Regions from separate parts of the Enterobacter sp. JS8-1 genome, predicted to be linked through region 4. Evidence: predicted binding sites of a transcription regulator. Region 4 holds the regulator's gene; each other region holds the start of a gene.
The links. The regulator Fur, encoded in region 4, represses iron uptake genes when iron is present. The targets are predictions, from matches to a motif close to ATAATAATGAGAACNACTATCAA.

Region 1 (7,859 bases), 2.2 Mb from region 4:
CCGCGACGCTGCGCCTGACCCGTAAACTGTCTGAGGGGGATTATCGCACCTCAAACATCACGTGCGTTGCGCTTGATGAGGATGCACTGGCAACCCACCCCGCCGAAACTAAAAGCTAAATACTCTTTTCCTCTTTCTGGTCGTAGAAAATCACAACTCCTGCGCGCTTGTTGTAATACGATTGCGCGGAGAAAAAATCACCGCCTTAAATGATGTGTATCAATGTTCAAGGATTGATCATGGGTAAATATCCCCAAAAATCAAACTGCAAGGATGCAATCATGGCTGTACTGCCCCTCATGCCAACCAGAGGAACGAGCGTTGTTTTAGACAACATGCGCGAAGCCAGCACGCATAGCGTGGGACGAAATATGGCGCTACCGCAAACCTATTACTGGTTTTATCAACAGGTCAGAAATCATGGTCCGTGGGATTACAAACAACAGCGCCATGACCTGGCTACCTTATGGGGATGACCCGCACGATCAGTTTTGGATTAAACAAGGAATTGATTATGCCAGGCAGCACGGTTATTAAATGGTTGCATCGCGCGCTGACTGTCGCACTACTCGTTTTTGTGGTATTTCAGTATTACGCCAACCAGCCGCCAGATGATGAACTTTATTCAGAACAACAAATTACATCTGATATGTATTTATACATCACTAAGTACAAGGGCGGAGGAGCGACGGTTTCAGATGTGTACCGCTATTATCTTGACGCCAAGCAACAAGCAAATCCGCTTAACCATCTGAAAAAGAGGACACCGTTTATGGTTGCTGATACCGGCAGCGCCAGAATCACTGGGTACGGTTCGCACGTCAACGCAACCATTACCGGACGTATTTATTCGTTTACTAATTCAGATCTCTTTTACGCCGGTAATGTGGCTATCATGCCCGTTATCAACCTCAACGCGACCGGAACACGTTGAGAGGAAAACCGTATACGCTATTACTCGTTAGATTGGCCGTGCTCCCTCACAATGAAAAAAGCTGGCTTTCGCCAGCTTCCTTATCACTTCGCGGCCGCTTTTTCTTCGCCAACCAGACCAATCTTCAGGTACCCCGCCTGATGCAGCGTGTCCATCACCCTCATCATGGTTTCATAGTCGACGGTCTTATCTGCACGGAAGAAGACGGTGGTGTCTTTCTTGCCGCCGGTCAGCTGATCCAGCGCCGGAATGACTGACGCATCCGTTACCGGGTCGTTACCCAGGAACATGGATTTATCCGCTTTCACCGACAGATAGATAGGCTTTTCCGGGCGCGGCTGCGGCTGGCTGGACGAGGCCGGGAGATTCACCTTCACGTCGACCGTCGCCAAGGGTGCAGCCACCATAAAGATAATCAGCAGAACCAGCATGACGTCGATAAACGGCGTCACGTTGATCTCATGCATTTCACCGTTATCGTCCAGATTTTCGTTTAGACGCATTGCCATACGATCAACCTACGCGCAGTTTAGAGGCCGCATGCACCGGTTTAACGGAGCTGGCGTTGAGGTCCAGGTCACGGCTTTGCAGCAGCAGAACCTGTGCAGCAACGTCACCGAGCGTGGCTTTGTAGCTGCCAATCATACGCGCGAAGATGTTATAGATTACGACCGCAGGGATCGCGGCAACCAGACCAATGGCCGTTGCCAGCAGCGCTTCTGCGATGCCTGGTGCAACCACCGCCAGGTTAGTCGTTTGAGTCTGCGCGATGCCGATAAAGCTGTTCATGATGCCCCAGACGGTACCGAACAGGCCGACGAACGGAGAAATCGCCCCGATGGTCGCCAGATAACCATTACCGCGGCCCATATGACGACCGACGGCAGCTACGCGGCGTTCCAGACGGAAGCCGGTACGTTCTTTAATGCCTTCGTTATCTTCACTGCCTGCGGAGAGTTCCAGCTCGTTCTGTGCTTCATTAACTAACATGCTGGTCAGGCTTTTCGCATGGAAGGATGAGGTCATATCAGAAGCCTGATCCAGAGAGCGGGCTTCGGCCAGCTGCTGCTGTTCGCGCTTAAGGCGGCGCTTCTGAGAAAGCAGCTCGGCGCTCTTGCTGAAGAAAATTGCCCAGGTGACAACGGACGCCAGAATCAGGCCGATCATCACAATCTTAACCACGATGTCAGCATGATGATACATGCCCCAAACGGAGAGATCCGTTTGCATCAAATTATTACCCACTCTGTATCTCCAGGACGCAAATCACAAAATCTGAGCGTAATAATATCAAAACGTCGTCGAATTGATAGTAGTTCTCATTAGTATTTACATAGTGCCGTAATTTTCGCTCACATTCCTTGCGCTTACGCAGTAAAAATTTCTTATGCGTATTTTTCATAATATTTTCTGCTTATTCGATAAGCATCCGGGTGCACATTTTTACAATCGTGGTAGTCTGGACGTCCAGACGTATAAAAAACAGGGTTAGCGAACATGACAAAGAAGCATCTTGATACCACGCTGGTGCAGGCAGGACGCAGCAAGAAATACACCCAGGGATCGGTAAACAGCGTGATTCAACGCGCTTCCTCGCTGGTGTTTGATACGGTTGAGGAGAAAAAAATCGCCACGCGCAACCGCGCGAAAGGCGGGCTGTTTTATGGTCGTCGCGGCACGCTAACCCATTTTTCTCTGCAGGAAGCCATGTGCGAGCTGGAAGGCGGCGTGGGCTGTGCACTGTTCCCCTGCGGCGCGGCGGCGGTTGCCAACACCATTCTGGCGTTTGTGGAACAGGGCGATCATATCCTGATGACCAACACCGCCTACGAGCCAAGCCAGGATTTCTGCACCAAAATCCTCAGCAAGCTCGGCGTGACCACCGGCTGGTTTGACCCGCTGATCGGGGAAGGCATTGCCGAACTTATTCAGCCAAACACGCGCATTGTGTTCCTGGAATCTCCCGGCTCAATCACCATGGAAGTGCACGACGTGCCTGCCATCGTGAAGGCCGTGCGCAGCAAAGCGCCGGATGCGATTATCATGATCGACAACACCTGGGCGGCAGGCGTGCTGTTTAAGGCGCTGGAATTCGATATTGATATTTCGATTCAGGCGGCGACAAAATACCTGATTGGGCACTCGGACGGCATGATTGGCACGGCGGTCTCCAACGCGCGCTGCTGGGATCAGCTGCGTGAAAACGCCTATCTGATGGGGCAAATGGTGGACGCAGACACGGCCTACATGACCAGCCGGGGCATCCGCACGCTGGGAGTTCGTCTGCGTCAACACCATGAAAGCAGCCTGAGAGTTGCCGAGTGGCTGGCGCAGCATCAGCAGGTGGAGCGCGTGAATCACCCTGCGCTGCCGGGCAGTAAAGGTCACGAATTCTGGCAACGTGACTTTACGGGCAGCAGCGGCCTGTTCTCCTTCGTGCTGAAAAAGCGGCTGAACAACGACGAGCTGGCAAGCTATCTGGATAATTTTACCCTCTTCAGCATGGCCTACTCCTGGGGCGGCTTTGAATCCCTGATCCTGCCTAACCAGCCGGAACAAATTGCGGCCCTGCGCCCCGGCGGCGAAGTGGACTTCAGCGGCACGCTGATTCGATTGCATATTGGTTTAGAAAATGTGGACGATTTAATTGCGGATTTGTCAGCAGGGTTTGAACGTATCGTGTAGAGTGCAGGCTGAAAATGTACTCCTGGACGTTTTTGTGAACACTGCAAGCAGAAAAGTCTGCATGAGTTGCGTCCGCGATCAACCCCAGCGGGCCAATTCGGGAGTACAATAGCGTTATATCTGCTGTTCCACAGGAAAGTCCATGGCTGTTATTCAAGATATTATTGCGGCGCTCTGGCAACACGATTTTGCCGCGCTGGCGGATCCGCACGTCGTGGGGATTGTTTACTTCGTGATGTTCGCGACGCTGTTTCTGGAAAATGGATTACTGCCAGCTTCGTTTCTCCCCGGTGACAGCCTGCTTCTGCTCGCAGGCGCGTTAATCGGCAAGGGAGTGATGGACTTCACGCCGACGATGGTGATCCTCACGTCAGCCGCCAGCCTGGGCTGCTGGCTGAGCTATTTACAGGGCCGCTGGCTTGGGAATACCCGCGTCGTAAAAGGCTGGCTGGCGCAGTTGCCGCATAAATATCATCAGCGCGCGACCTGCATGTTTGACCGGCACGGCCTGCTGGCGCTGCTCGCCGGGCGTTTCCTGGCATTTGTTCGCACGCTTCTGCCCACCATGGCGGGCATTTCCGGCCTGTCGAACCGCCGTTTCCAGTTCTTCAACTGGCTGAGCGCCCTGCTGTGGGTTGGTGTAGTCACCACACTCGGCTACGCGCTGAACATGATCCCGTTTGTGAAACAGCATGAAGACCAGGTGATGACCTTCCTGATGGTGCTGCCGATGTTCCTGTTGGTGGCGGGGCTGGTAGGGACGATTGCGGTGGTGATTAAGAAAAAGTACTGCAGCGCCTGATCCCCTCACCCTCTCCCCATAGGGAGAGGGAAAAAAAGCCTAAGCTCCCTGCATGGTTCGGATGCGCGACGCATCTTCTCCCGGCGTGACGCCGAAATAGCGCTTAAACTCCCGACTGAACTGCGACGCGCTTTCATAACCCACCCGCATCGCCGCCGCGCTGGCCTTCATGCCATCGTGGATCATCAGCATCCGCGCCTTGTGCAAACGGTAGGTTTTAAGGTATTGCAGCGGCGAGGTGCTGGTCACCGATTTGAAGTTATGGTGAAACGCCGAGACGCTCATGTTCGCTTCCGCCGCCAGCTGGTCGACGCTGAGGTTTTCCGTGTACTGGCTTTCGATACGCTTGAGCACGCGGCTGATCAGGCTGAAGTGGGTCTGTCGGCTCACCAGCGCCAGTAACGCACCGCCTCCCGGCCCCAGCAGCACATGGTAAATAATTTCACGGATAATCTGCTTGCCGAGAATACGCGCGTCCAGCGGCCTTTCCATCACGTCCAGCAGACGTTCAATGGCGCAGAGGATCTCCTCCGACAGCGTCGCTGAGTTAATCCCGCTTGCCGCCATCGAAGGCTGGAAAAACTCGTCTTCACCAATCTCCATCAGCAGCTCCTGCAGCTGAAGAATATCGACGTTGACGCGAATACCGGCCAGTGGAACCGCCTCTGTCGCGAAGGTTTCACATTCGAAGGGTAAAGGTACTGTCAGAAGCAGGTATTCATTGGTGTCGTAGCGGAACACGCGCTCGTTGATATAGCCAATTTTATGGCCCGAGAAGAGAAAAACGATGCCCGGCTGGTACATCACCGGCGTGCGCGTCCCGGGCTGCGTGCCGTAGAGCAGGCGAATGTCAGGAAGCAGGTTACTGACACCATTTTCGTTATCTATCAGTCTCTTAATCTGCGTAGTGAGCTGATGGCAGATCGCTTCACGGTTCATATTACGTTACTCCGGGTACGGTTTCCGACGCTGACAGTGTGCGTGCTTTTCCGCGCTTTCTCCAGCGCTCTGTAGAAATGGGCAAGACATCGGCAGGAATGTGCATTGAGAGGATAGCCCCGGGCGGCCACAATGTGCAGCATCAGGTAGCCCTCTGCGCCACCACGGTTTTTCACCCACTAAAGGGAACGAGCAATGAACAACTTTAATCTTCACACCCCAACCCGCATTCTGTTTGGTAAAGACGCCATCGCCGACCTGCGCGCGCAAATCCCCGCTGACGCCCGCGTGCTGCTTACCTACGGTGGCGGCAGCGTGAAAAAAACCGGCGTGCTGGATCAGGTTTACAGCGCCCTGGACGGGCTGGACGTGCGTGAGTTCGGCGGCATTGAGCCAAACCCGTCTTACGAAACGCTGATGAACGCGGTGAAAATCGCCCGCGAAGACAACATCACCTTCCTGCTGGCGGTCGGCGGCGGCTCCGTGCTGGACGGCACCAAATTCATCGCGGCGGCAGCGCACTACGCTGACGGCATCGATCCGTGGCACATTCTGGAAACCCGCGGCAGCGACATTAAAAGCGCCATCCCGATGGGCTCCGTGCTGACCCTGCCAGCGACTGGCTCTGAATCCAACAAGGGCGCGGTGATCTCCCGTAAAACGACCGGTGACAAGCAGGCCTTTATGAACGAACACGTTCAGCCTGTGTTTGCCATTCTGGATCCGGTGTATACCTACACCCTGCCTGCGCGTCAGGTGGCGAACGGCGTGGTCGATGCCTTTGTTCATACCGTTGAGCAGTACGTCACGTATCCGGTCGATGCCAAAATCCAGGATCGCTTCGCGGAAGGCATTCTGCTGACGCTCGTCGAAGACGGCCCGAAAGCGCTGAAAGAACCGGAAAACTACGACGTGCGTGCCAACGTGATGTGGGCGGCAACCCAGGCGCTGAACGGTCTGATTGGTGCTGGCGTGCCGCAGGACTGGGCGACCCACATGCTGGGCCACGAGCTGACGGCGATGCACGGTCTGGATCATGCCCAGACGCTGGCGGTCGTTCTGCCTGCCCTGTGGAATGAAAAACGCGACACCAAGCGTGCCAAGCTGCTGCAGTACGCCGAGCGCGTGTGGAACATCACCGAGGGTTCTGACGATGCGCGTATTGATGCCGCCATCGAAGCGACCCGCAGCTTCTTTGAAGGTCTGGGCGTGCCAACGCGTCTGTCTGGCTACGGTCTGGACGGCAGCTCCATCCCTGCTCTGCTGGCAAAACTTGAAGAGCACGGCATGACCCAACTGGGCGAGCACGGCGACATTACGCTGGACGTCAGCCGTCGCATTTACGAAGCGGCGCGCTAAGCGTTTTTGCCCTCCCGACTTTCGTTTTTTGACATTTCGTCCAGACTTAATGCACACCCCATCGCCGGAGTCCCCCTCCGGCGATGCGTACCTGAAGGAGGAAAAATGGCAAACCAAACCGTAATCAAGCTGCAGGACGGCAACGTGATGCCCCAACTGGGGCTAGGTGTATGGAAAGCCGGTAACGACGAGGTCGTCTCCGCCATTCATAAAGCCCTGGAAGTCGGCTATCGGTCGATTGATACCGCCGCCGCGTACAAAAACGAGGACGGCGTGGGGACCGCACTGGCCAGCGCTGGCGTCCCCCGCGATGAGTTATTCATCACGACTAAACTGTGGAACGACGATCAAAAGCGCCCCCGCGAAGCCCTGCAGGAGAGCCTGGAAAAGCTCCAGCTCGATTTCGTCGATCTCTGGCTGATGCACTGGCCGGTTCCGGCTATCGATCACTATGTTGATGCCTGGAAAGGGATGATTGACCTGCAAAAAGAGGGGCTGGTGAAAAGCATCGGCGTCTGTAACTTCCAGGTGCATCACCTGCAGCGTCTGATTGATGAAACCGGCGTTGCGCCTGTCATCAACCAGATTGAGCTGCACCCGCTGCTGCAACAGCGCCAGCTTCATGCCTGGAACGCCACGCATAAGATCCAGACCGAATCCTGGAGCCCGTTGGCGCAGGGCGGCGAAGGGGTATTCGATCAGAAAATTATCCGTGAGCTGGCGGATAAATACGGCAAGACGCCGGCGCAGATTGTCATTCGCTGGCATCTGGACAACGGTCTGGTGGTAATCCCGAAATCGGTCACGCCGTCGCGCATCGCCGAGAACTTCGACGTCTGGGATTTCCGGCTGGATAAAGATGAGCTGGGTGAGATTGCGAAGCTGGATAAAGGTAAACGTTTAGGCCCGGATCCGGATCAGTTTGGCGGGTAGTTTCCCCTCACCCTAACCCTCTCCCACAGGGAGAGGGAATGCTTTCCACCCTCTCCCTGTGGGAGAGGGCCGGGGTGAGGGCATCATCGTTATCCGATCTTACGTTTTCCCGTTTTTTTCGTCCCCGAAGCCCCACCGTTCGAACGCTGATGCACAATCGGCGTGTGCTTGGTCAGCGCCGGGCGCGTATTGCGGTTCTGGCGACGC
Region 2 (7,859 bases), 1.8 Mb from region 4:
CAGCGTATTCTAAAAAAGTGCACGTATTCGACCAGCTAATTCTGGTATAAATTCTAGTCGAAATTGTTACAAAGCATATTTAACAGCAGCTTATCTGCTCATTTCATCACATAAATCATTATTAATCCTGTCTGTTACACTGTGTGGTACGTATTGTGCGCAAGACAGTAAACCGGCAGCAAAGGCTTCACCATGAAAACGCCCCTGATCACCCGCGAAGGGTACGAAAAGCTCAAAAAAGAGATGGATTACCTGTGGCGCGAAGAGCGTCCCGAGGTGACCAAAAAAGTCACCTGGGCCGCAAGCCTGGGCGATCGCAGCGAAAATGCTGACTACCAGTACAACAAAAAGCGACTGCGTGAGATCGACCGCCGGGTTCGCTACCTGACGAAGTGCCTTGAGAACCTGAAAATTGTCGATTACTCCCCGCAGCAGGAAGGCAAAGTGTTCTTCGGCGCGTGGGTTGAAATTGAAAACGATGACGGCAACACCCTGCGGTTTCGCATCGTTGGCTACGATGAAATTTTTGGTCGTAAGGATTACATCTCCATCGACTCACCCATGGCGCGCGCGCTGCTGAAAAAGGAAGTGGGCGATCTGGCCGTCGTTCAGACCCCTTCCGGTGAAGCCAGCTGGTACGTGAACGAAATCGAGTACGTTAAATAGTCCGAGAGCGCCCTCCACGGCTGGCATTTTGCCGTGTCAGCCCGTATAACTATCCCCTGATTTTTTCGACTCAACAGATGATAAAGCCATGATGAAAGATTCGCTCTGCCGCATTATTGCGGGTGATATTCAGGCCAGAGCCGAACAGGTAGAAGCTGCCGTTCGCCTGCTTGATGAAGGGAACACCGTGCCATTTATTGCACGCTATCGTAAGGAAGTCACCGGTGGTCTGGATGACACGCAGCTGCGTAACCTGGAAACGCGTCTGGGTTATTTGCGCGAGCTGGAAGAACGTCGGCAGGCAATCCTCAAATCCATTGGCGAACAGGGCAAGCTGACCAGCGAGCTGGAAAACGCCATCAATGGCACCCTGAGCAAAACCGAACTCGAAGATCTCTATCTGCCGTATAAACCGAAGCGCCGCACGCGTGGGCAGATTGCGATTGAAGCGGGTCTTGAGCCGCTGGCCGACCTGCTGTGGAACGAGCCGTCCCACGATCCCGATACCGAAGCGGCGAAATTTATCGACGCTGACAAAGGCGTAGCGGACACCAAAGCCGCCCTCGACGGCGCGCGCTACATTCTGATGGAGCGCTTCTCTGAAGACGCCGCCCTGCTCGCTAAAGTGCGTGATTATCTGTGGAAGAATGCCCACATCGTCTCTACCGTCGTCACGGGTAAAGAGGAAGAAGGCGCGAAATTCCGCGACTACTTCGACCACCACGAACCGATCTCTACCGCCCCTTCACACCGCGCGCTGGCGATGTTCCGCGGCCGCAACGAAGGCGTGCTCCAGCTCTCCCTGAACGCCGACCCGCAGTTTGACGAGCCGCCGAAAGAGAGCCACTGCGAGCAGATCATCACCGATCACCTCGGCCTGCGCCTGAACAACGCCCCGGCGGACAGCTGGCGTAAAGGCGTGGTGAGCTGGACCTGGCGCATTAAGGTGCTGATGCACCTCGAAACCGAGCTGATGGGCACCGTGCGCGAGCGCGCCGAAGACGAAGCCATTAACGTTTTCGCCCGCAACCTGCACGACCTGCTGATGGCCGCCCCTGCGGGCCTGCGCGCGACCATGGGCCTCGATCCGGGCCTGCGTACCGGTGTGAAGGTTGCCGTCGTTGACGGCACCGGCAAGCTTGTCGCCACCGACACTATTTACCCGCACACCGGTCAGGCAGCGAAAGCGGCCGTCGTGGTGGCGGCGCTGTGCGAGAAGTACAACGTGGAACTGGTCGCCATCGGCAACGGTACGGCCTCACGCGAAACCGAGCGTTTCTACCTCGACGTGCAGAAACAGTTCCCGAAAGTGACGGCGCAGAAAGTGATCGTCAGCGAAGCGGGCGCATCCGTCTATTCCGCGTCTGAACTGGCGGCGCTGGAGTTCCCGGACCTGGACGTTTCCCTGCGCGGCGCGGTCTCTATCGCACGCCGTTTACAGGATCCGCTGGCCGAACTCGTGAAGATCGACCCGAAATCCATCGGTGTGGGCCAGTATCAGCACGACGTGAGCCAGACGCAGCTGGCGCGCAAGCTGGATGCGGTGGTGGAAGACTGCGTAAACGCCGTCGGCGTTGACCTGAACACCGCCTCCGTTCCCCTGCTGACTCGTGTGGCGGGCTTAACCCGCATGATGGCGCAGAACATCGTCGCCTGGCGTGATGAGAACGGCCAGTTCCAGAACCGTCAGCAGCTGCTGAAGGTGAGCCGTCTGGGGCCGAAAGCCTTTGAGCAGTGCGCGGGCTTCCTGCGTATCAACCACGGCGATAACCCGCTCGATGCCTCTACCGTTCACCCGGAAGCCTACCCTGTGGTGGAGCGTATTCTGGCCGCGACCCAGCAGGCGCTGAAAGACCTGATGGGCGACAACAGCGCGCTGCGTAACCTGAAAGCCTCGGATTTCACCGACGAGCAGTTTGGCGTGCCGACGGTTAGCGACATCATCAAAGAGCTGGAAAAACCGGGCCGCGATCCGCGCCCTGAGTTTAAAACCGCGACCTTTGCTGACGGCGTGGAGACCATGAACGACCTGCTGCCCGGCATGGTGCTGGAAGGTGCGGTCACCAACGTCACCAACTTTGGCGCGTTTGTGGATATCGGCGTGCATCAGGACGGTCTGGTCCATATCTCTTCCCTTGCCGACAAGTTCGTTGAAGACCCGCATACCGTGGTCAAAGCGGGCGACATCGTGAAGGTGAAAGTGCTGGAAGTGGATCTGCAGCGCAAGCGTATCGCCCTGACCATGCGTCTGGACGAGCAGCCGGGCGAAACCAACGCGCGCCGCGGCGGCAACGGCGGCGGTCGCGAACAGCAGCGTCCGGCCGCGAAGGCCGCGAAACCGCGCGGGCGTGACGCGCAGCCTGCGGGCAACAGCGCGATGATGGATGCGCTGGCAGCGGCAATGGGTAAGAAACGCTAAGCTTGTCAATGCCCGGTGGCGCTACGCTTACCGGGCCTACGGTTTTGTAGGCCGGGCAAACGCAGTGCCGCCCGGCAAGCAGACTGCAGGTAATTAAAATAAATATGGCGACTCCATATTTAAACCACTATTTATCACTCCATTAACAAATAAGCTTTTTATTCCTTCCCGGTAATTCTGCAAATATTGAGCAAGGTCAAGCAGACCGCAAATTAATACGATTAACAACATTCCGTCACAGTTTTAATATTGCTGATAAAAACTATTCTCATTATCATCATTGTGTAGATTATTTAACCTCCCGTGGAATCAGGCGCTATGCAATTCACTCCAGACAGTGCATGGAAAATTACCGGTTTTACTCGTGAAATTAGCCCCGCCTATCGGCAAAAGCTCTTGTCACTCGGCATGCTACCCGGCTCGTCATTCCAGGTAGTACGCGTGGCCCCGCTGGGCGACCCCGTTCATATCGAAACCCGACGCGTCAATCTGGTACTGCGTAAGAAAGACCTCGCCTTAATTGAAGTCGAAGCGTTATCTCAATAACAAGCCAGCGGTTCAGTGAGTCTATTACAATGAAAAAATTAACTATTGGCTTAATTGGCAATCCTAATTCCGGCAAGACAACCTTATTTAATCAGTTAACCGGTGCGCGCCAGCGCGTCGGCAACTGGGCAGGCGTGACGGTTGAACGCAAAGAAGGCCAGTTCACGACAACGGACAATCAGGTCACGCTGGTTGACCTGCCGGGCACCTATTCGCTCACCACGATTTCATCCCAGACCTCGCTCGATGAGCAGATCGCCTGCCACTATATTCTGAGCGGTGATGCGGATCTGCTCATCAACGTAGTGGATGCGTCCAACCTTGAGCGCAATCTCTATCTGACGCTGCAGCTGCTTGAGCTGGGTATTCCCTGCATCGTGGCGCTTAACATGCTCGATATCGCAGAGAAGCAGAAATTGCGCATCGACGTCGATGCCCTCTCCGCCCGCCTGGGCTGCCCGGTGGTTCCGCTGGTCTCTACCCGCGGGCGCGGCATTGATGCCCTGAAGCTGGCCGTTGACCGCCACGCAGGTAACGCCGACATTGAACTTGTGCACTACGCGCAGCCGCTGCTTCGTGAAGCCAGCCAGTTGGCGCAGGAGATGGACACCGCCATGCCTGCCAGACAGCGTCAATGGCTCGGCCTGCAGATGCTGGAAGGCGATATCTACAGCCGCGCATATGCCGGTGATGCAGCGGATAAACTCGACGTGGCGCTGGCACGCCTGAGCGACGAGCTGGATGACCCGGCGCTGCACATCGCGGACGCACGCTATCAGGCCATCGCCGCGATTTGCGACGTGGTCAGCAACGCCCTGACGGCGGAACCCAGCCGCTTTACCGCCGCCGTAGATAAGATTGTGCTCAACCGCTTCCTCGGTTTGCCCATCTTCCTGCTGGTGATGTACCTGATGTTCCTGCTTGCCATTAACATCGGCGGCGCGCTCCAGCCTGTCTTTGACGCCGGTTCCGTCGCGATATTCGTGCACGGTATCCAGTGGCTGGGCTACACCCTGCACTTCCCGGAATGGCTGACCATCTTCCTCGCCCAGGGGATTGGCGGCGGTATCAACACCGTGCTGCCGCTGGTGCCGCAGATCGGCATGATGTACCTGTTCCTCTCCTTCCTCGAAGACTCCGGCTATATGGCTCGCGCGGCGTTCGTGATGGATCGCCTGATGCAGGCTCTGGGGCTGCCGGGTAAATCCTTCGTGCCGCTGATCGTTGGCTTCGGCTGCAACGTGCCATCGGTGATGGGTGCACGTACGCTTGATGCGCCGCGCGAGCGGCTGATGACCATCATGATGGCGCCGTTTATGTCCTGCGGCGCGCGCCTGGCCATCTTTGCGGTCTTTGCCGCCGCTTTCTTTGGTCAGCAGGGGGCGCTGGCGGTCTTCTCGCTGTACGTGCTCGGCATCGTGATGGCAATCCTGACCGGTCTGATGCTGAAGCACACCATTATGCGCGGTGAAGCGTCACCGTTCGTGATGGAGCTGCCGGTTTACCATGTGCCGCATCTGAAGAGCCTGGCGATCCAGACCTGGCAGCGCCTGAAAGGCTTCGTGCTGCGCGCCGGTAAAGTGATTGTCATCGTCAGTATCTTCCTGAGCGCGCTGAACAGCTTCACGTTGAGCGGTCAGGCGGCAGATAACATCAACGACTCTGCCCTCGCTTCCGTCAGCCGCGTCATCACGCCGGTCTTCAAACCGATTGGCGTGCAGGAGGATAACTGGCAGGCGACCGTTGGCCTGTTCACCGGCGCAATGGCGAAAGAGGTGGTTGTCGGGACGCTGAACACGCTCTACACCGCAGAGAACATTCAGGAGCAAGAGTTCAATCCGGCAGAGTTTCACCTCGGTGACGAACTGCTGGGTGCCGTTGAGGAAACCTGGCAGAGCCTGAAAGACACATTCAGCCTGAGCGTGCTGGCGAACCCGATTGAGGCCAGCAAAGGCGACGGCGAAATGGCGACCGGCGCCATGGGCGTGATGAGCGAGAAATTCGGCAGTGCGTCAGCGGCCTACAGCTACCTCATCTTCGTGTTGCTGTACATTCCGTGCATCTCGGTAATGGGGGCGATTGCCCGTGAGTCCAGCCGCGGCTGGATGGGCTTCTCCATTCTGTGGGGGTTGAATATCGCTTACTCCCTGGCGACGGTGTTCTATCAGACCGTTAACTTCAGCCAGCACCCGCGTTACAGCCTGGTCTGCATCCTGGCGGTTATTCTGTTTAACGTGATGGTGATGGGCCTGCTGCGCCGGGCGCGGAGCCGCGTTGATGTCAACCTGCTGGCGACGCGTAAAACGCCGACCTCCTGCTGCAACAGCCCGACCGGCGACTGTCACTAAGGGGCAAACCGATGGCATCGTTGATTCAGATTCGTGATTTACTGTCGTTACAGGGGCGCATGGAGGCAAAGCAGCTAAGCCTCAGCCTGCATACGCCCCAGCCGATGATCGATGCCATGCTGGAAAGACTCGAAGCGATGGGAAAAGCCGTGCGCATTCAGGAAGAGCCGGACGGTTGTTTGTCCGGCAGCTGTAAACGTTGCCCGGAAGGGAAAGCCTGCCTCAGGGAGTGGTGGGCACTGCGCGAATAAAGCCGGACAGCGCCGAACAAAACTCGCCAGGGTGCGAGATAAACGGCGCGTGTGCCGCTTTAGCGACCACCAACGATTGGCTCTCCGGCCACAGGTCATCCAGTAGCGGAACCACCTTGCGCGGCACCAGCCCGTCCAGATAACCATAAATACGCAGATGCGGGACCGCCAGCGACGCCAGCGGTTCACGCAGATCGACCGTTTTCAGGATCTCAAGCCCCCCGTTAAGCACCTCAACGTCAGGCATCGGCAGCGAGAGAACGGTCTGTTTCAGCGTGCGCGCATCCTGACGCGCGGTTTCTGTTCCCATTGTCTGCAGCGCGAGAAAACGTTCCACCGTCCGCTGGAAGTCTTCGCTTAGCTGCTGCTGGAACCCGACCAGCACTTCAGGCTTGATACCCGGCCACGCGTCCTGCGCGCTAAAACACGGGGACGAGGCCACGGTAACCAGCGCGCTCACGCGCCCGGGGTTATCCAGCGCAATTTTGCTTGCCACCAGCCCACCCAGGCTCCAGCCCAGCCAGACGGCGTTTTGCGGCGCGGCATCCAAAACCTGCTGCGCCATCTCATCAAGCGACATCGCGCCAAAGCCGCGGCTGCGGCCATAGCCCGGCAAATCCACCAGATGCAGCGTAAATTGCGAGGCGAGTTCCTCACTTACGCAACGCCACACTTCCGCATTCAGTCCCCATCCGTGCAGCAGCACAAGATGACAATTTCCCGTCCCGACGGTCTGCCACCACAGCGTCTTCATCAGCTATCGTTCTCTTTTTTACATGGAGGTTGCCTATGCTAACAGTGCCCGGCTTGTGCTGGCTATGCCGAATGCCGCTTGCGCTCAGCGCGTGGGGGATGTGTTCCGTCTGTACCCGCTCGCTGGAAGGACGAATCGCCGGGTGTCCGCAGTGTGGGTTACCGGCGGTCAGCCTGGCGATCCCCTGCGGTCGCTGCCTGAAAAAAGCGCCGCCGTGGCAAGCGCTTGTGGCGGTGGATAATTATGTTCCGCCGCTCAGTTCGCTTATCCACGCGCTGAAGTTTTCCCACCAAAGCGTACTGGCGACGCCCCTTGCCCGCCTGCTGCTTCTCGCCGTGTTGCAGGCACGACGAACGCGCGCGCTGCCGCGGGTCGACATGCTGATGAATGTCCCCCTGCACCACCGTCGCCACTGGCGGCGCGGCTATAACCAAAGCGACCTGCTCTGTCGTCCGCTCGCCCGCTGGCTTGGATGCCGTTACGCTGCCTCAGCGCTCAGGCGCGTGCAGGCGACCGCAATACAGCATCAGCTCAGCGCGCGGCTTCGCAAAAGGAACCTGAAAAATGCCTTCCGCCTTGAATTGCCGGTTCATGGCCTCCATATCGCGCTTGTGGATGATGTCGTCACCACGGGCAGTACCGTTGCTGAACTTTCCCGACTGCTTTTGCAAAGCGGCGCCGCGTCGGTTCAGGTATGGTGTCTGTGCCGTACCTTGTAGCCCTTCTTCAATGGGCGTATGATTATACCCAGGTAATTTAGTCAACTATTAGGCCAAAGCTATGATCCGTATTTCCGATTCTGCACAAGCGCACTTTGCCAAATTGCTGGCAAATCAGGAAGAAGGGACGCAGATCCGCGTGTTTGTGATCAATCC
Region 3 (7,859 bases), 1.4 Mb from region 4:
AGTGGCACGATATCGCCAACAGCGGCCTGAAGCCGGTCATGACCCTGCGCAGTGAAATCATTGGCGTGCAAACGCTGAAGACGGGTGACACGGTAGGCTATGGCAGCCGCTACCGTGCGGCGGGCGAGCAGCGCATCGGGATTGTCGCGGGCGGTTATGCGGACGGTTATCCGCGTCTGGCGCCAACCGGCACGCCCGTGTGGGTCGATGGTGTTCGTACGGGCACGGTAGGGACCATTTCAATGGATATGATGGCGATAGATTTAACCCCTTGTCCGCAGGCGGGCATCGGATCGCCGGTCGAGCTGTGGGGTAATGAGGTTAAAATCGATGATGTGGCTTCGGCTGCGGGCACGGTCGGCTATGAATTGATGTGCGCGCTGGCACCGAGAGTGCCGGTTGTGACGGTGTAACGAATGTTTGTGTCGGGTGGCGGCTTCGCCTTACCCGACCAACAAAACCCTCGAACGTAGGCCGGGTAAGCGTAAGCGCCACCCGGCAAAAAACACTACTCCACGTCCTCTTCCCTCGGTCTCACGCCGACTTTGCGCACCGCGTTATCCTCTTTCTCGGCGACCGTCCAGATCATCCCGGCAAATTCCACCTGGTCACCCACGACGGGCGCGGCGCCCAGCAGCTGCTGAATGATTTCCCCGAGCGTTTGCTGCTTGTCGCGATGCTCAAGCCCCTCATCCAGCCCGTAAATCAGCGCCACATCGGCAAACTTAGCGCTGGCTTCGAGAATAAAATCGCCGAAGAACCGCTGGTCCAGCGCGACAGGAGGCGACTGGCTGAACAGTTTGCCCAGCGCGGGCAGGTCGCGCTCGCGGCCGATGACGCACAGAATATCGCCTTCGCGCAGGCGGGTGCTGCCGGTAGGGTGCAGCAGGGCATTATCGCGGAACAAGGCGGCAATGCGCGTTTCGGCGGGCATATGCAGATCGCGCAGTGAGGCCCCCACGCACCATTTGTCGGCGCTGAGCTGGTAAACAAACTGCTCCCACGGGTTTTCCGGGTGAATATCCAGCCCCACGCGGGAGACCGGCCAGCCAACGGGCGGCACCACCACTTTGGCCTTTTTCGCCGCCCACCCGAGCGACGTCCCCTGGAACAGCAGCGAGATCAGCACCACGAAGAACGCCACGTTAAAGAACAGCCGCGCGTTGTCCAGACCGGCCATCATCGGGAACACCGCAAGGATAATCGGCACCGCGCCGCGCAGGCCCACCCAACTGATGAATACCCGTTCGCGCAGGTTGAAGCCGCGAAACGGCAGCAGACCCGCGAACACCGAGAGGGGACGGGCGAAGAAGATCATCCACGCAGAAAGCAGCAGCGCCGGAACGGCGATCGGCAGCAGGTCGGATGGCGTGACCAGAAGGCCCAGCACCAGGAACATGCCGATTTGCGCCAGCCACGCCAGGCCGTCGAAGTTCTGCAAAATGGCATGTCGGTTACGGATCGGCCGGTTGCCCATCAGGAAACCGCAGAGGTAGACGGCGAGAATGCCGCTGCCGTCCAGCGCGGTGGTGACGGCAAAAATCAGAATCCCGCCGCTCAGCGCCAGCAGGGGGTAAAGCCCCGCGGGCAGCGAAATGCGGTTGATCATCTGCTGTAACAGGTATCCCCCCGCCAGGCCGATAACAATCCCCAGCCCAAACTGCTGCAGGATATGCCAGGCGAACATCCAGCTTAATCCGGTTTCGTGCTGCTGAATCATCTCAATCAGCGTGATGGTGAGAAATACCGCCATCGGATCGTTACTGCCGGACTCAATCTCAAGCGTTGAGCCGACGCGCTCGTTTAGCCCTTTACCGCCAAGCAGGGAAAATACCGCAGCGGCGTCGGTTGAACCGACAATCGCGCCGATCAGCAAACCTTCCATGAGATTGAGATGGAAAAGCCACGCGGCCATCATTCCGGTGAGGCCGGAGGTAATCAACACGCCGACCGTCGCGAGCGACAGCGCAGGCCCTAAGGCGACGCGGAAAGAGCTCGCCTGGGTGCGCATCCCGCCGTCCAGCAGGATCACCGCCAGCGCGAGGTTACTGACCATGTAAGCGAAAGGGTAATTATCGAATGGGATACCGCCGATGCCATCAATGCCAGCCAACATGCCGATGGCAAGGAAAATAACAAGAATAGGTATGCCGAGACGTGATGAAAATGAACTCAATAAAATACTGCTGGTTACAAGCACAGAACCCAGAATGAAAAGGCTGATTATTGCTGCGGCATCCAATGTTGTCGTACTCCCACCTCAATGTTAACGCTGTTATTAAAACCCTAACATATTAACGACAGGAACAGCGTTTTATTGAGGCGGTTTAAGCGCTTTTTTATACCTTTAAGACCGGATGGCCGCTGAGAGTGAGTCGACTGCCTGAATTATTATGCGTCAGCGTCGCCTGAGCGCCCAGCGGCAGGGTAACGGTCTGCTGCTCATGGCCAAAATCCAGTCCCGTAATCACCGGAATGTCCAGCCGCGAACGGATGAAATCAACCATCGTCTCAAGGGAGTAGCCTGCATCATAGTCATTCGGTGCCGATCCGCTAAAGCTGCCGAGCACGATGGCGGACTGTCGCCCGAGAATGCCCGCATGGTAAAGCTGGAGCAGCATGCGCTCGACGCGGAACGGGTGCTCGTTGATATCTTCCAGCACCAGGATGCCATCCTCAATCTGGGGCAGCCACGGCGTGCCAATCAGCGACACCAGCATCGCCAGGTTTCCACCCCAGAGCTGGCCCTCACATTCCCAGTGCGGCCCATTTCCCTGCCACTCAACGCTGTAGGTCGAATTTTGCAGCGCGCGCCAGAAATGTTCCTGGGTGAACGCATCCAGCTCCGGCGCGCCGAAGTTACCGGCCAGCATCGGGCCGCTGAAGGTAATGACGTTGTGCAGTGCCAGCAGGCCGAGCTGGATCGCCGTGAAATCGCTGTGTCCACATATCAGCAGAGGATCCTGCTGCTGGCGTTTTGCCAGGCCTTGCCAGTCGATACTCTCCAGCAATCGGCTCGCGCCATACCCGCCGCGCACCGCAAGCACAATCTGGTTAGCGCCCTTCAGGTTCACCAGGTTGTTGATATCATTCAGTCTCTGCGCCTCCGTTCCGGCAAAACGCTGCAGGCGGCGGGGGATAATAGTCTGATTTTCTACCCGATGACCAGATTCCAGTAAGCGCTGAACGCCCCGCTGTGCCGCGTCCTGGTTGATGCAGTAACCCGACGGCGCGATGAGATGAAACTGAGACATGGCAATTCCTTGCTGAATGAGAAACTAATTGTCTATATCATGCCGCTTATACGCCGCCTGCTTCAAGAGGCGGCGCACTGCGATGACCGGCTATAAGGATAGATGACGTGAAATTGAGATGGTTTGCTTTTTTGATTGTGTTGCTTGCTGGCTGTAGTTCAAAACATGATTATCAAAATCCGCCCTGGAACCCGGAAGTGCCGGTGAAACGGGCCATGCAGTGGATGCCGATCAGCGAACAAGCCGGGAAGGCCTGGGGCGTGAGCCCGCGACTGGTCACGGCGATCATTGCCGTGGAATCCGGCGGCAACCCAGCGCTCGTCAGTAAATCCAACGCGGTGGGGCTGATGCAGCTTAAAGCATCAACGGCAGGCAAAGAGGTCTACCGCTATATGGGCTGGCGCGGTCAACCGTCGACCAGCGAGCTGAAAAACCCGGAACGCAACATCTCGATGGGAACAGCTTACCTGAGCATTCTGGAACACGGCGTGCTGAAGGGTATTGAAGATCCTGAAGTGATGCAGTACGCGCTGGTGGTCTCTTACGTGAACGGTGCCGGTGCGCTGCTCAGAACCTTCTCGTCCGACCGTAAAGAGGCGATTGAAGAGATAAACGACATGGACAAAGACGAGTTCTTTGAACATGTAGTGAAGAACCACCCGTCACCGCAGGCACCTCGGTATATCTGGAAAGTACAGAAAGCGATGGACGCCATGTAACGCCGTTGTCGGGCGGCCTCGCTGCCCGACGCCCCTCACAAGACTTTATTGGCCCGTTCCCGCGCCTCTCGCTCCAGAGAGAAGATGATGCGCTGAAGCTCGCGCTCTGCACCCGGCCCCACGTTGAGAAAGCGAAAGCTCAGACGGGGCGTGGAAATGGTCTCGTTCTTGCTGTCCACCACTTTACGCTCGCTGATGGCAATCAGCTGCGCATCGAAATAAAACCGTCCCCAGCCGCCCATATCCAGCTCAATCTGCGTGAATCGCATGCCTTCAACCAGCCCGTCAGGTTTTGGTGTATCCATCAGCGCGCCCATGCCGCCCAACGACAGGTCAAAAAGGCGGAAGCGGATCTCTTTTTTATCCGGCATTTTTGCCCGACAAAAATAAGCAGGTTGGAGCGGGGCGCTGATGCGGAAATATTCCCGACGCTGGACAAACCAGAGGTTATCAGGCAGCGGCGTGGTAAAAGCAGGCAGCCCCAGATATTCGCTCAGCTCCAGTCGCGGCAGAATAAATTCCACCTTTGCGCCGTGGGTTTCAGCCATCACCGCGATTTTTTCCGCCCGCTGTGCGGCGCGGTTCTCATGCTCCTGGCTGCCCAGGTCGACGATCAGACGGTCGGACGACACGTCCAGGATCTTGCTGATAAACTGATTGTTTGACCAACGCATGCGTAGCGGCACTTCACCTTTTTGCAGGTCGCGTAATACCCCTAATACAGCCAGCGGATTTTGTTTCAGGAACTGCTCACTGTAATTACTCACGCCAGATTGCTCCTTGATATTTGACAGACTGTCTCTGCGTTATCGGCAATCTGAAATGAAACTTAATACAAACCGGTGATTTTTTTTACTGGCCGCCGTAATTTAAGTCGGTGAGATAAAAATCATTTTCGGGCGATGACCTATACTTAAGTCACCAGCGCGGAAGGTTTTCCGTGCATGCGTTAAACCTGCAAGAGGGCATCGCTATGGGTATCATCGCCTGGATTATCTTTGGTCTTATTGCCGGCGCTATCGCCAAATTGATCATGCCGGGAAATGATGGTGGCGGCTTTATTCTGACCTGTGTACTCGGTGTGGTCGGGGCGGTTGTCGGCGGCTGGCTGGCAACGATGTTTGGCTTTGGCGGCAGCATCAGCGGTTTCGATCTCCACAGTTTCCTGGTCGCGGTGGTCGGCGCGATCGTTGTACTGGGCATATTCCGGTTACTCCGACGGGCATAACATGTTCACAAGCGGCTCTCACCTGAGGGCCGTTTTTTTTATTCGCGTATTGATTTGCTAATCGAAATGATAATAATTGTCGTTCCTAGTATTATCTATAACAAAGACGACAATTATGAATACCTCACGTTTTGCGTTATGTGCGTTGGCAGGAGCCGTGGCGCTGGCATTGCAGGCACAGGCTTTCGCCGAAGAATCGACTATCGTAGTTACGGGCGCAGAGCAGGGCAGCGCGCTTCCTTCATGGACGAACAGTGCGACCAAATCGGCGGTGGCAGAAAGTAAAACGCCGCAGGTGATCAATACCCTTTCTGAGCAGGAGATAGAAAAGCGTCACGCGAACTCCGTGAATGAAATCCTGCGCTATGCCCCGGGCGTCTCGACCGAGGTGAGGGGCAGTACCTCGTACATGAGCGAATACAAAATCCGCGGGTTTACCGTTGACCAGGAATTCTATAACGGTCTGCAGCTGCCGTATAACGTCACCGGTAACACCAAAGCGCGCATCGATCCGCTGCTGATTGAGAGCGTTGATATTCTGAAAGGTCCCTCTTCAGTGCTGTACGGTGGCGGCTCGCCGGGGGGGCTGGTGAATATTCAAAGTAAGAAGCCGCAAAAAGCCTCCCGTACCGAGGTGGGTTTTAACACCGGCACCCGTAACCTGAAAGAGGGCTACCTCGATTCAACCGGGCAAATCGCTGACAGCGACTGGAACTACCGTCTGCTGGGGAAAGCGACGGAAAATGACGACCAGCCGCACACCACGCGCTACGAAAACTACCTCGTGGCACCGTCAGTGACCTGGCAGCCGGACAGCAAAACGCGCCTCACCATTGATGCGCTGGCGCAAAATACGCCTAGCCTGTCGCCGTCCGACCCGCTGCCGCTCGCCTATCTGCGCTCAAGCTACGCCGATCGCCGGGACTATGCCGGGGACGAGTGGAGTGGATTCAAACAGCGACAGTGGATGCTGGGCTACAGCTTTGAGCATGAGTTTGATAGCGGCTGGGGCTTTAATCAGAAAGCGCGCTACTTCGACGTGGATACCCATCAGCGCAGCGTCTATTCAACCGGGCCAGGGAGCGAGGTCTATCAACTCAATCGCTTTGCTTACACCACGGATGAAGATCTTCAGAGCTTCAACATCGACAACCAGGTCACCAAAACGGTTGCGCTGGGGGAATGGAAACATCATCTGCTGGCCGGGTTTGACTATCAGAAGCTGAACTCGCACTTCCACTACCGATACGCCTCCTCAACACCGGGTATTGATATGCGCAATCCTGACCACGCGCAAATCGATGAAGGCGCGCTGGGGCTGTATACCGCCCAGAAAAACCGTCTGAGCTATCAGCAGAACGGCTATTACCTGCAGGATCAGGTGGAGTTCGGCGGATTAAATCTGCTGGGCAGCCTGCGCTATGACGATTACCGCTCCGTGACCACGAATTACCTGCAAAACGGCGACAAAGCGTATGTTTCTCAGGATCGGGTCACCAAACGTCTGGGCGCGCTTTACGCCTTCGACAACGGGATTTCGCCGTTCATCAGCTATTCCGAAGGCTTTGCGCCGGTATCCCCACAGGGGACGCTTGTCGCCAAAGACGTCAAGCCAACCACCAGCAAGCAGGTTGAGGGTGGGGTGAAATACCTGCTGGCGGACTACGCCACCACCTTTACCGCATCGGTGTTTAACATTCGCCAGAAAAATGTCGTCACCTCCGATCCCGGCTTCCTCAACTACCGTCAGACCGGGGAAGTGGAATCCAAAGGGGCTGAGCTGTCGGCGGTCAGCCGTCCGACGGATAACCTGACGCTGATTGCGAACTACGCTTACACCCACGTCATCAATACGGAAGATGATAAATACCAGGGCAAGCGTCCAACCCAGGTGCCGGAGAATGCCTTTAACCTGTGGGGCGACTACACCTTCGACAGTACGCCGCTGAAAGGGTTGATGCTGGGGGCTGGCGCGCGCTATACCGGGCCGATGGAAATTTCACCGAGTAACGATGCGGGCAAACTTGGGGGCACCACGCAGTACGATCTGGCGGCCTCTTACCGCATGGGCGAAGTCCTGCCGTCTCTGGAAGGGCTGACGGTTAAAGCCAGCGCGCAGAACATCACCAATAAAGAGGCGCTGACCTGTTACGACGCAACCAACTGCTGGATTGGACGTGACCGGACGTTCCAGCTAGGGGCGAGTTACAGCTTCTGATGAGCTTTACCCCTCTGCCGGTGGGCTGAGGGTTCCCCACAAAATAATGGCTGCATGGATGACTCCCTCTCCCTTGAGGGAGAGGGCTGGGGTGAGGGGGGGCCGGGTAAGGCGTAGCCGCCACCCGGCAATACCCTTACTGCGCCGCGCTTTTCGCTGGCGCGGCGTCATCATTCGCCGCAGGCTGATTCTCCGGTACGCTGTCGCAGGGTTTCTCTTTCGGACAAACCAGGTCCAGCATCTTGAGCGTCACGCCGTTGCTCCAGCCAAATCCATCCTGCAACGGATATTCACCGCCGCCCCCGCCGGTGCCGGTAGACGAGACATCATACTTCTCCACCAGCTTCTTCTCGCGGTCGTAGGTGTGTTGAACGTTTTTCAGGAAGCGCCAGGTCACGTCCATCGCCACTTTTTCCTGGCCATAGTTCTGCAATCCTTCC
Region 4 (7,859 bases):
TGGGGGCTATATTCAGCCAACCGGTCAAACGCTGTTAGCGCCGCACTGGAGCTTTATGCCGGGTACCTACCAGGGTGCGGAAGCCGGGGCTAACTTTGACTACGGCGATGCGGGCGCGCTGAGCTTCTCCTATATGTGGACCAACGAGTACAAAGCACCGTGGCACATTGAGATGGACAAGTTCTACCAGAACGATAAGAAAACCAAAGTCGATTACCTCCACTCGCTGGGCGCAAAATACGACTTCAAAAACGACCTGGTCCTGGAAGCTGCATTTGGTCAGGCGGAAGGTTATATCGATCAGTATTTTGCTAAAGCCAGCTACAAATTTGATGTCGTGGGCAGCCCGCTGAGCACCAGCTACCAGTTTTACGGCACGCGCGATAAAGCCAGCAATGGCACCGTTAACGATATCTATGACGGCACTGCATGGCTGCAGGCACTGACCTTCGGCTACAAAGTGGGCCAGGTCGATTTACGTCTGGAAGGAACATGGGTGAAGGCAGAAGGGCAGCAGGGCTATTTCCTGCAGCGTATGACGCCAACCTACGCGTCCTCTAACGGTCGTCTCGATATCTGGTGGGATAACCGCTCTGACTTCAACGCCGACGGCGAAAAAGCGGTGTTCTTCGGCGCAATGTATGACCTGAAAAACTGGAACCTGCCTGGCTGGGCGGTGGGTGCATCTTACGCTTACGCCTGGGGCGCAAAACCTGCGGATATGGCGACACCGGACGCGTACTACGATCCAAACTATCGTCTGAAAGAGTCTTCTTACAGCCTGGATGCAATCTACACCCTGCAGGATGGCCGTGCAAAAGGCACGATGTTCAAACTGCACTTCACGCAGTATGACAACCACTCCGATATCCCGAGTTACGCGGGCGGTTACGGCAACATCTTCCAGGATGAACGTGACGTGAAATTCATGGTCATTGCGCCATTCACTATCTTCTGATGAACACACCGGCGGGCAATGTCCCGCCGGTATGGAGACTGCACATGATGAAAAAAATCGTAATCGTCGCGTTGCTGGTATCAGGGCTGGTGGCGTGTGCTCAGACTGAGGCACCAAAAGAAGATTCCCGCCTGAAGGAGGCCTATAGCGCCTGTATCAATACGGCGGAAGGGTCGCCCGAGAAAATCGAAGCCTGTCAGAGCGTGCTGAACGTGCTGAAGAAAGAGAAAGCGCATGAGCAGTTTGCGACGCAGGAAAACGTCCGCGTGATGGATTACCAGGCCTGCATTCAGGCGCGTAAAACCGGTAACGATCAGGAAGTGGCGAAGCGTTGCGATAAGATCTGGAGCGATATTCGCAGTAACAATAAATAAGTTGCTTTATGCCCGGTGGCGCTGCGTCACCGGGCTTTTTTTTGCCCAAAAACAGGCAAAAAAAAAGCCAACCTTACGGCTGGCTCAGAGTATAAACACGATATTATTTTGCGTCGTGCGCGTGGTCGTCTTCACGGCAATCGCCTTCAGCACAGTGACCATACAGGTACAGGCTGTGGTTGGTCAGGCGAATACCGTGACGTGCGGCGATTTCACGCTGGCGTGATTCGATGGAATCATCGCTGAATTCAATAACCTTGCCACAATCGAGGCAGATCAGGTGATCGTGATGGTGCTGCTGGGTCAGCTCGAAAACGGATTTGCCGCCTTCGAAGTTATGACGGGTAACAATGCCCGCGTCATCGAACTGGTTCAGCACACGATACACGGTTGCCAGCCCAATCTCTTCACCCATGTCGATAAGACGTTTGTAGAGGTCTTCCGCACTGACATGGTGATTGTCTGGCCCCTGAAGCACTTCAAGGATTTTTAACCGAGGAAGCGTTACTTTCAGGCCAGCCTTCTTTAATGCGGTATTGTTGTCAGTCATGCGGAATCTGTCCTGTTGCTAAACGATTCACTTCTAATGAAGAAGTGACAGAAAATGCACTTGGGATAATGCGTCTCATTATAGAACTGCCATGGCTAAATGAAAACTGCAAGTCTCAAGCAAAGTATGCTTATAAAAACGTGGTATCACCAACAAACTTGTTCGATGGCATCCACTTTTTACCAGGGGGATATTGTACAGGTCTGAACGAAAAAGTTAAAAGTTTGTAGCAATTAATTTAATCGGTTTTACCTGGTAAGCGGGCGCAACCGGAGTTGCGCCACCGGGAAATCAGGCGTTAAGAATGTCGTCGAGGTTCAGTTCTTCGCGAACCTGCTTAACCCATTTCTCAACGCGTTCAGCGGTCAGTTCCGGCTGACGGTCTTCGTCAATGGCCAGGCCGACAAAGTGGTCGTCGTCTGCCAGGCCTTTAGAGGCTTCAAAGTGGTAACCCGCCGTTGGCCAGTGGCCCACAATAGCAGCACCGCGCGGTTCAATGATGTCGCGGATGGTGCCCAGTGCGTCACAGAAGTATTCTGCGTAGTCTTCCTGGTCGCCACAACCGAACAGCGCGACCAGCTTACCGTTGAAGTCAACTTCTTCCAGGGTTGGGAAGAAATCGTCCCAGTCACACTGCGCTTCGCCGTAGTACCAGGTCGGGATACCCAGCAGCAGGATGTCATAGCCTTCGAGATCTTCTTTGCTGCTCTTGGCGATGTCGTGCACATCGGCAACGTCTTTACCGAGCTGTTTTTGAATGTTTTTTGCGATATTTTCGGTATTGCCGGTATCACTGCCAAAGAAAATGCCGATGATTGCCATGAGTAAAATAACCTCTTGAAACTTAATGGTATGGTGGCGCAATTTGTCCACGGATAAGGGCAATAATAGCAGAACAGGCAACCCTGCGGAAACAGCTATCGCGCAGGACTGCACTCTGTGCTACATGAAAAGGGTCATAAAGGGGATTTTCAGACTTATGCCTTGCTGCGCAATGTCTCAAGTTGGGTGATTAACATCTCTTCAATCAGTTCGCTGCGGCTGATGTTACGCGCCTCGGCCAGCTCATTTAGTGCATCGACAGCATCGGCGTTCAGCTTCAGTTCGACACGCTTAAGCCCACGATTTTTATCGCGTTTAAGCTGGTTGCGTTTATTGATACGCAGCTGTTCATCGCGCGAGAGCGGATTCGTTTTCGGTCGTCCCGGTCGACGCTCATTCGCGAACAGATCTAGTGTCGTACGGTCCGTTTGTTCTTTGGCCATGATTCTGAGACTTCGGGGGAAATACGCCGCCCTGCTAATGCCCGGGCGATAAGCGCGCCATCATACATCACCGAAAACGGCACGCCAACGACTGGAAGCCCACAACCTTCCAGTCGCTCTCTTTTTAATCAATTTGCAGTATCAGAGAGATAGCGACGAATGGCGCGCAGCACGGCGTCCGGTTTTTCGGCGTGAACCCAGTGCCCGGCACCGGCGATCACATGGGCGCGAGCCTGCGGGAATTGGGCCAGCAGCGTGTCGCGGTAGGCATCGGTAACGTAAGGCGAGTTTCCGCCGCGAATAAAGAGGGTAGGGTGTGGCCACGCGGGGACGTTTTCCCAGCCCACGATGTTGTTGTATTGCTCCCAGAGCACCGGCACGTTAAAACGCCATTGCCCGTCGACAAACGACTTCAGCAGGAACTGCACGACGCCTTCTTCATCCAGATGCTCACGCATTACGGCGGCGGCCTGTTGGCGTGTTGCGACGCCCGCTTCTGTGACCGCATTAATAGCGGCGAAAATCTCATCGTGACGGCGGACGTTGTAATCCACAGGCGCGACGTCAATGACAACCAGCCCGTTGATACGCTCTGGCGCAAGCGCCGTCAGGGCCATCACCGCTTTGCCACCCATGGAATGCCCGATCAGCGTTACCTTCTGCAGGTTATGTGCATCCAGCGTATCCAGCAGATCCTGCGCCATCGCCGCGTAGGTCATCTCGTCGGAACGCCCGGAAAGACCGTGATTGCGCATATCAACCTGTAAAATATCGTGGTCGGAAACCAGATCGCGCGCCAGCACGCCCAGGTTATCGAGGCTACCAAACAGCCCGTGAACCAGTACGATGGGAGAATTATTGTTCGGCGATTGTGCAGATTGCGCTCGGGTATTCAATTTCATGGCAAAGTTCTTTTTTTACGTATGTCAGGTTAGGGTATCATGTTGACCATTCTGCCGCCCGGCTGCAAGGATCCAGTTTAATCTGACTTTTGCCGCCTGCCGGGTTTGACGCTATCCGCTGTTGGGATTTGACCTTATAATCCCAACGACTTGTATTCAGATAAGATATCGCACTGGATTAAGATGAAAACAATCGAAGTTGATGACGAACTCTATCAGTTTATTGCCAGCCAGACGCGGCATATCGGGGAGAGCGCGTCCGACATTTTACGGCGTATGCTTAAAATTTCCGCCGCCTCACAGCCTGCTACCCCTGTCACAAAAGATGTCGTGTCTCAGCCGAGCGTTGTTGCACAAGCAAAACCTGCCGTGATACCGGCAAAAGATAAAGTGCGCGCAGTACGTGAACTGCTGCTGTCTGATGAATACGCAGAGCAGAAAAAGGCGGTTAACCGCTTTATGCTGGTGCTGTCTACACTTCATTCACTGGATAACAAAGCGTTTGCTGAAGCGACCGAGTCGCTCCACGGTCGCACCCGTGTCTATTTCGCGGGCGACGAACAGACGCTGTTACAAAATGGCAATCAAACCAAACCTAAACATGTCCCTGGCACACCGTACTGGGTCATCACCAATACCAATACGGGCCGCAAGTGCAGCATGGTTGAACACATCATGCAGTCCATGCAGTTCCCGGCGGAATTGATTGAAAAGGTTTGCGGTACAATTTAACCCTTGCATCAAAAGGACCAGGCAATGGCAAATCACAGCCGTGCAGGCCAACCTGCACAACAAAGCGATTTGATTAACGTCGCTCAACTGACCGCGCAGTATTACGTGCTGAAGCCGGTCGTGGGCAACGCAGAACACGCAGTGAAGTTCGGCACATCTGGTCACCGCGGTAGTGCGGCGCGCCATAGCTTTAACGAACCGCACATTCTGGCCATTGCCCAGGCCATCGCGGAAGAGCGCGCCAAAAATGGTGTTACCGGTCCATGCTACGTGGGGAAAGATACTCATGCCCTGTCTGAACCGGCGTTTATTTCCGTACTGGAAGTGCTGGCAGCGAACGGTGTGGATGTGATTGTTCAGGAGAACAACGGTTTCACGCCAACGCCTGCGGTCTCTAACGCAATCCTCGTACACAACAAAAAAGGTGGCGCACAGGCTGACGGTATCGTCATTACGCCATCTCATAACCCGCCAGACGACGGTGGCATTAAATACAACCCGCCTAACGGTGGCCCGGCAGACACCAACGTCACCAAAGTGGTGGAAGACCGTGCGAATGCCCTGTTAGCCGACGATCTGAAAGGCGTTAAACGTATCACTCTGGATGCCGCCATGGCGTCCGGTCATGTGAAAGAGCAGGATCTGGTTCAGCCATTCGTGGAAGGGCTGGCGGATATCGTCGATATGGCGGCCATCCAGAAAGCCGGTCTGAAGCTGGGCGTGGATCCGCTGGGCGGCTCCGGTATTGAATACTGGAAGCGCATTGCAGAGCATTACAAGCTGGATCTGACCATCGTGAACGATCATGTCGATCAGACCTTCCGCTTTATGCACCTCGATAAAGACGGCGCGATCCGCATGGACTGCTCCTCCGAGTGCGCGATGGCGGGCCTGCTGGCGCTGCGTGATAAATTCGACCTGGCGTTTGCTAACGACCCGGACTATGACCGTCACGGTATCGTCACCCCTGCCGGGCTGATGAACCCAAACCACTATCTGGCCGTTGCAATTAACTACCTGTTCCAGCATCGCCCGCAGTGGGGCAAAGAGGTGGCTGTTGGTAAAACGCTGGTCTCCTCTGCGATGATCGACCGCGTGGTCGAGGCGCTGGGCCGCAGGCTGGTGGAAGTGCCGGTGGGCTTCAAGTGGTTCGTTGACGGTCTGCACGACGGCAGCTTCGGCTTCGGCGGTGAAGAGAGCGCGGGCGCGTCCTTCCTGCGCTTCGACGGCACGCCGTGGTCAACTGACAAAGACGGCATCATCATGTGCCTGCTGGCGGCGGAAATCACCGCGGTCACCGGTAAGAACCCGCAGGAACATTACAACGCGCTGGCGGAACGTTTTGGTGCGCCAAGCTATAACCGCATTCAGGCTGGCGCGACCTCTGCTCAGAAAGCCGCTCTGTCCAAACTCTCTCCGGAGATGGTCAGCGCAAGCACCCTGGCGGGCGATCCGATCACCGCGCGTCTGACGGCGGCGCCGGGCAACGGTGCGTCTATTGGTGGTCTGAAAGTGATGACCGAAAACGGCTGGTTCGCTGCGCGTCCATCCGGTACGGAAGATGCGTACAAAATCTATTGCGAAAGCTTCCTCGGCGCTGAGCACCGTCAGCAGATTGAGAAAGAAGCGGTAGAGATTGTCAGCGAAGTGCTGAAAAACGCGTAAGTGCGGTTTGTGTGCCGGGCGGCACTGCGTTTGCCCGGCCTGCAACAGCGATCGTAGGCCCGGTAAGCGCTAGCGCCACCGGGCTTTTTTTAACTATGCTTATTCTTCAATTCAAACCGCGGTGACACCAAACCGTACAGCGTCCAGCCCATAAAGGTCACCATCGCGCCATACAGCATCGCTTCCTGGCCGGATGAGTAGAGCGCATAGAAGCTGTAGATTGCCCCAATCAGCGCCACGATATTGGCCGCTCGCGCCTTGCGTGGATCCACCTTCGCGACTTTCTGAATAATCACCAGCGCCGCCATCGACAGAATGTACGGAATGATATTTGTCACAACCGCCAGGTTGACCAGTACGTTGAACTGGCTGTTCAGCGATGGGCTAATGGTCATCAGCGACAATCCGCTCTGGAAGATGACAATCGCCAGCATGCCCTGCACTGGCGCATCGGCCTTGCTTACGCGGGAGAAGATTTTCGGGAAGTAACCTTCATCTGCGGAGGATTTAAACACCTGCGCAATGGTGAACTGCCAGCCGAGAAGGGAACCGCAGCAGGACATCACCATCAGACCCATAATCACTTTCCCGACTTCCGGCGTGAACATCTGCGCGAAAGCCAGCCCGAACGGCGCCGTGGAGTTTGCCAGATCCATATTCGGTACGATGCCCGCAATCACGTTAGTCGAGACGATATAGATCACCGCCGCGCCCAGCGTGCCGCCGAGGACCGCAATCGGCACGTTCTTTTCCGGATCCTCTACCACTTCCGCGTTCGCGCAGGCGGATTCCAGACCGAGGAAGGCCCACAGCGTCATGGCGATGGATGACCCAACAGCGGTAAAGAACGGCACGTGGTGCGGGTTCCAGGAGTTGGCGTACAGCGTCGGGCTAAACCAGAACCAGCCGATGATGCACAGACCGACTACCGGGATAATCACGCCCCAGACGGTGATGCTGCTGAGCTGTCCGGTGATGCGCGCGCCGCCAAAGTTGGCGACGGTGCAGATCCACAAAACTCCGATGGTCGCCAGCCCTATTTGTACGGGGCTGAGCGTCGCGCCAAACAGCTCCGTACCGTAACCCACCGCGGAGATGGCAATCGCCACGTTGGCGATCAGCAGCGACACCCCGTAGGTATAGTTGGCCATAAAGTTGCCCGACTTGCCAAAGGCGTATTCGGCATAGCCGCCCATGCCACCAGACTTACGGCTGAACATCCCGCACTTGGCAAACGCCCACGCCAGCGCCATTGAGCCGACTGCCGTTACCAGCCAGGAGATAATCGAAATGGTCCCCACTTCTGCGAGCTTGGTGGGCAACATGATAATCCCGGATCCCATCATGTTGACCATGGTGAGTATGGTGAGTTGCACCACGCCCATCTTATTGGACTTGCTCATAATTTTTCTC

Region 1: exbB (tol-pal system-associated acyl-CoA thioesterase) is a predicted target of Fur. The motif match lies at 2,241-2,263, and genes of this name have one in related genera.
Region 2: feoA (ferrous iron transporter A) is a predicted target of Fur. The motif match lies at 3,341-3,363, and genes of this name have one in related genera.
Region 3: ACOQH0_RS13275 (TonB-dependent siderophore receptor) is a predicted target of Fur. The motif match lies at 5,274-5,296, and genes of this name have one in related genera.

The regions. Positions count from the first base shown of each region.
Region 1 covers NZ_CP185805.1:4,048,942-4,056,800, forward strand. The annotation lists gene ACOQH0_RS19265 (cytoplasmic protein) at 1-119, shown strand, start outside; gene ACOQH0_RS19270 (hypothetical protein) at 240-476, shown strand; gene ACOQH0_RS19275 (hypothetical protein) at 515-934, shown strand; gene exbD (TonB system transport protein ExbD) at 1,018-1,443, opposite strand; gene exbB (tol-pal system-associated acyl-CoA thioesterase) at 1,448-2,179, opposite strand; gene metC (cystathionine beta-lyase) at 2,432-3,619, shown strand; gene yghB (DedA family general envelope maintenance protein YghB) at 3,762-4,421, shown strand; gene ACOQH0_RS19300 (AraC family transcriptional regulator) at 4,461-5,360, opposite strand; gene yqhD (alcohol dehydrogenase) at 5,556-6,719, shown strand; gene dkgA (2,5-didehydrogluconate reductase DkgA) at 6,825-7,652, shown strand; gene ACOQH0_RS19315 (YgiQ family radical SAM protein) at 7,742-7,859, opposite strand, start outside.
Region 2 covers NZ_CP185805.1:4,455,256-4,463,114, forward strand. The annotation lists gene greB (transcription elongation factor GreB) at 193-666, shown strand; gene ACOQH0_RS21345 (Tex family protein) at 755-3,085, shown strand; gene feoA (ferrous iron transporter A) at 3,404-3,631, shown strand; gene feoB (Fe(2+) transporter permease subunit FeoB) at 3,661-5,979, shown strand; gene feoC ([Fe-S]-dependent transcriptional repressor FeoC) at 5,991-6,230, shown strand; gene bioH (pimeloyl-ACP methyl ester esterase BioH) at 6,202-6,984, opposite strand; gene gntX (DNA utilization protein GntX) at 7,020-7,703, shown strand; gene nfuA (Fe-S biogenesis protein NfuA) at 7,765-7,859, shown strand, end outside.
Region 3 covers NZ_CP185805.1:2,795,402-2,803,260, reverse strand. The annotation lists gene dadX (catabolic alanine racemase DadX) at 1-413, shown strand, start outside; partial or broken gene ACOQH0_RS13305 (hypothetical protein) at 374-571, shown strand; gene ACOQH0_RS13300 (potassium/proton antiporter) at 509-2,242, opposite strand; gene ldcA (muramoyltetrapeptide carboxypeptidase) at 2,340-3,254, opposite strand; gene emtA (membrane-bound lytic murein transglycosylase EmtA) at 3,362-3,973, shown strand; gene ycgR (flagellar brake protein YcgR) at 4,009-4,740, opposite strand; gene ACOQH0_RS13280 (GlsB/YeaQ/YmgE family stress response membrane protein) at 4,947-5,201, shown strand; gene ACOQH0_RS13275 (TonB-dependent siderophore receptor) at 5,317-7,419, shown strand; gene ACOQH0_RS13270 (alpha,alpha-trehalase) at 7,556-7,859, opposite strand, start outside.
Region 4 covers NZ_CP185805.1:1,386,673-1,394,531, forward strand. The annotation lists gene chiP (chitoporin ChiP) at 1-958, shown strand, start outside; gene chiQ (ChiQ/YbfN family lipoprotein) at 1,006-1,332, shown strand; gene fur (ferric iron uptake transcriptional regulator) at 1,436-1,882, opposite strand; gene fldA (flavodoxin FldA) at 2,174-2,704, opposite strand; gene ybfE (LexA regulated protein) at 2,860-3,147, opposite strand; gene ybfF (esterase) at 3,276-4,049, opposite strand; gene seqA (replication initiation negative regulator SeqA) at 4,233-4,781, shown strand; gene pgm (phosphoglucomutase (alpha-D-glucose-1,6-bisphosphate-dependent)) at 4,806-6,446, shown strand; gene potE (putrescine-ornithine antiporter) at 6,536-7,849, opposite strand; gene speF (ornithine decarboxylase SpeF) at 7,846-7,859, opposite strand, start outside.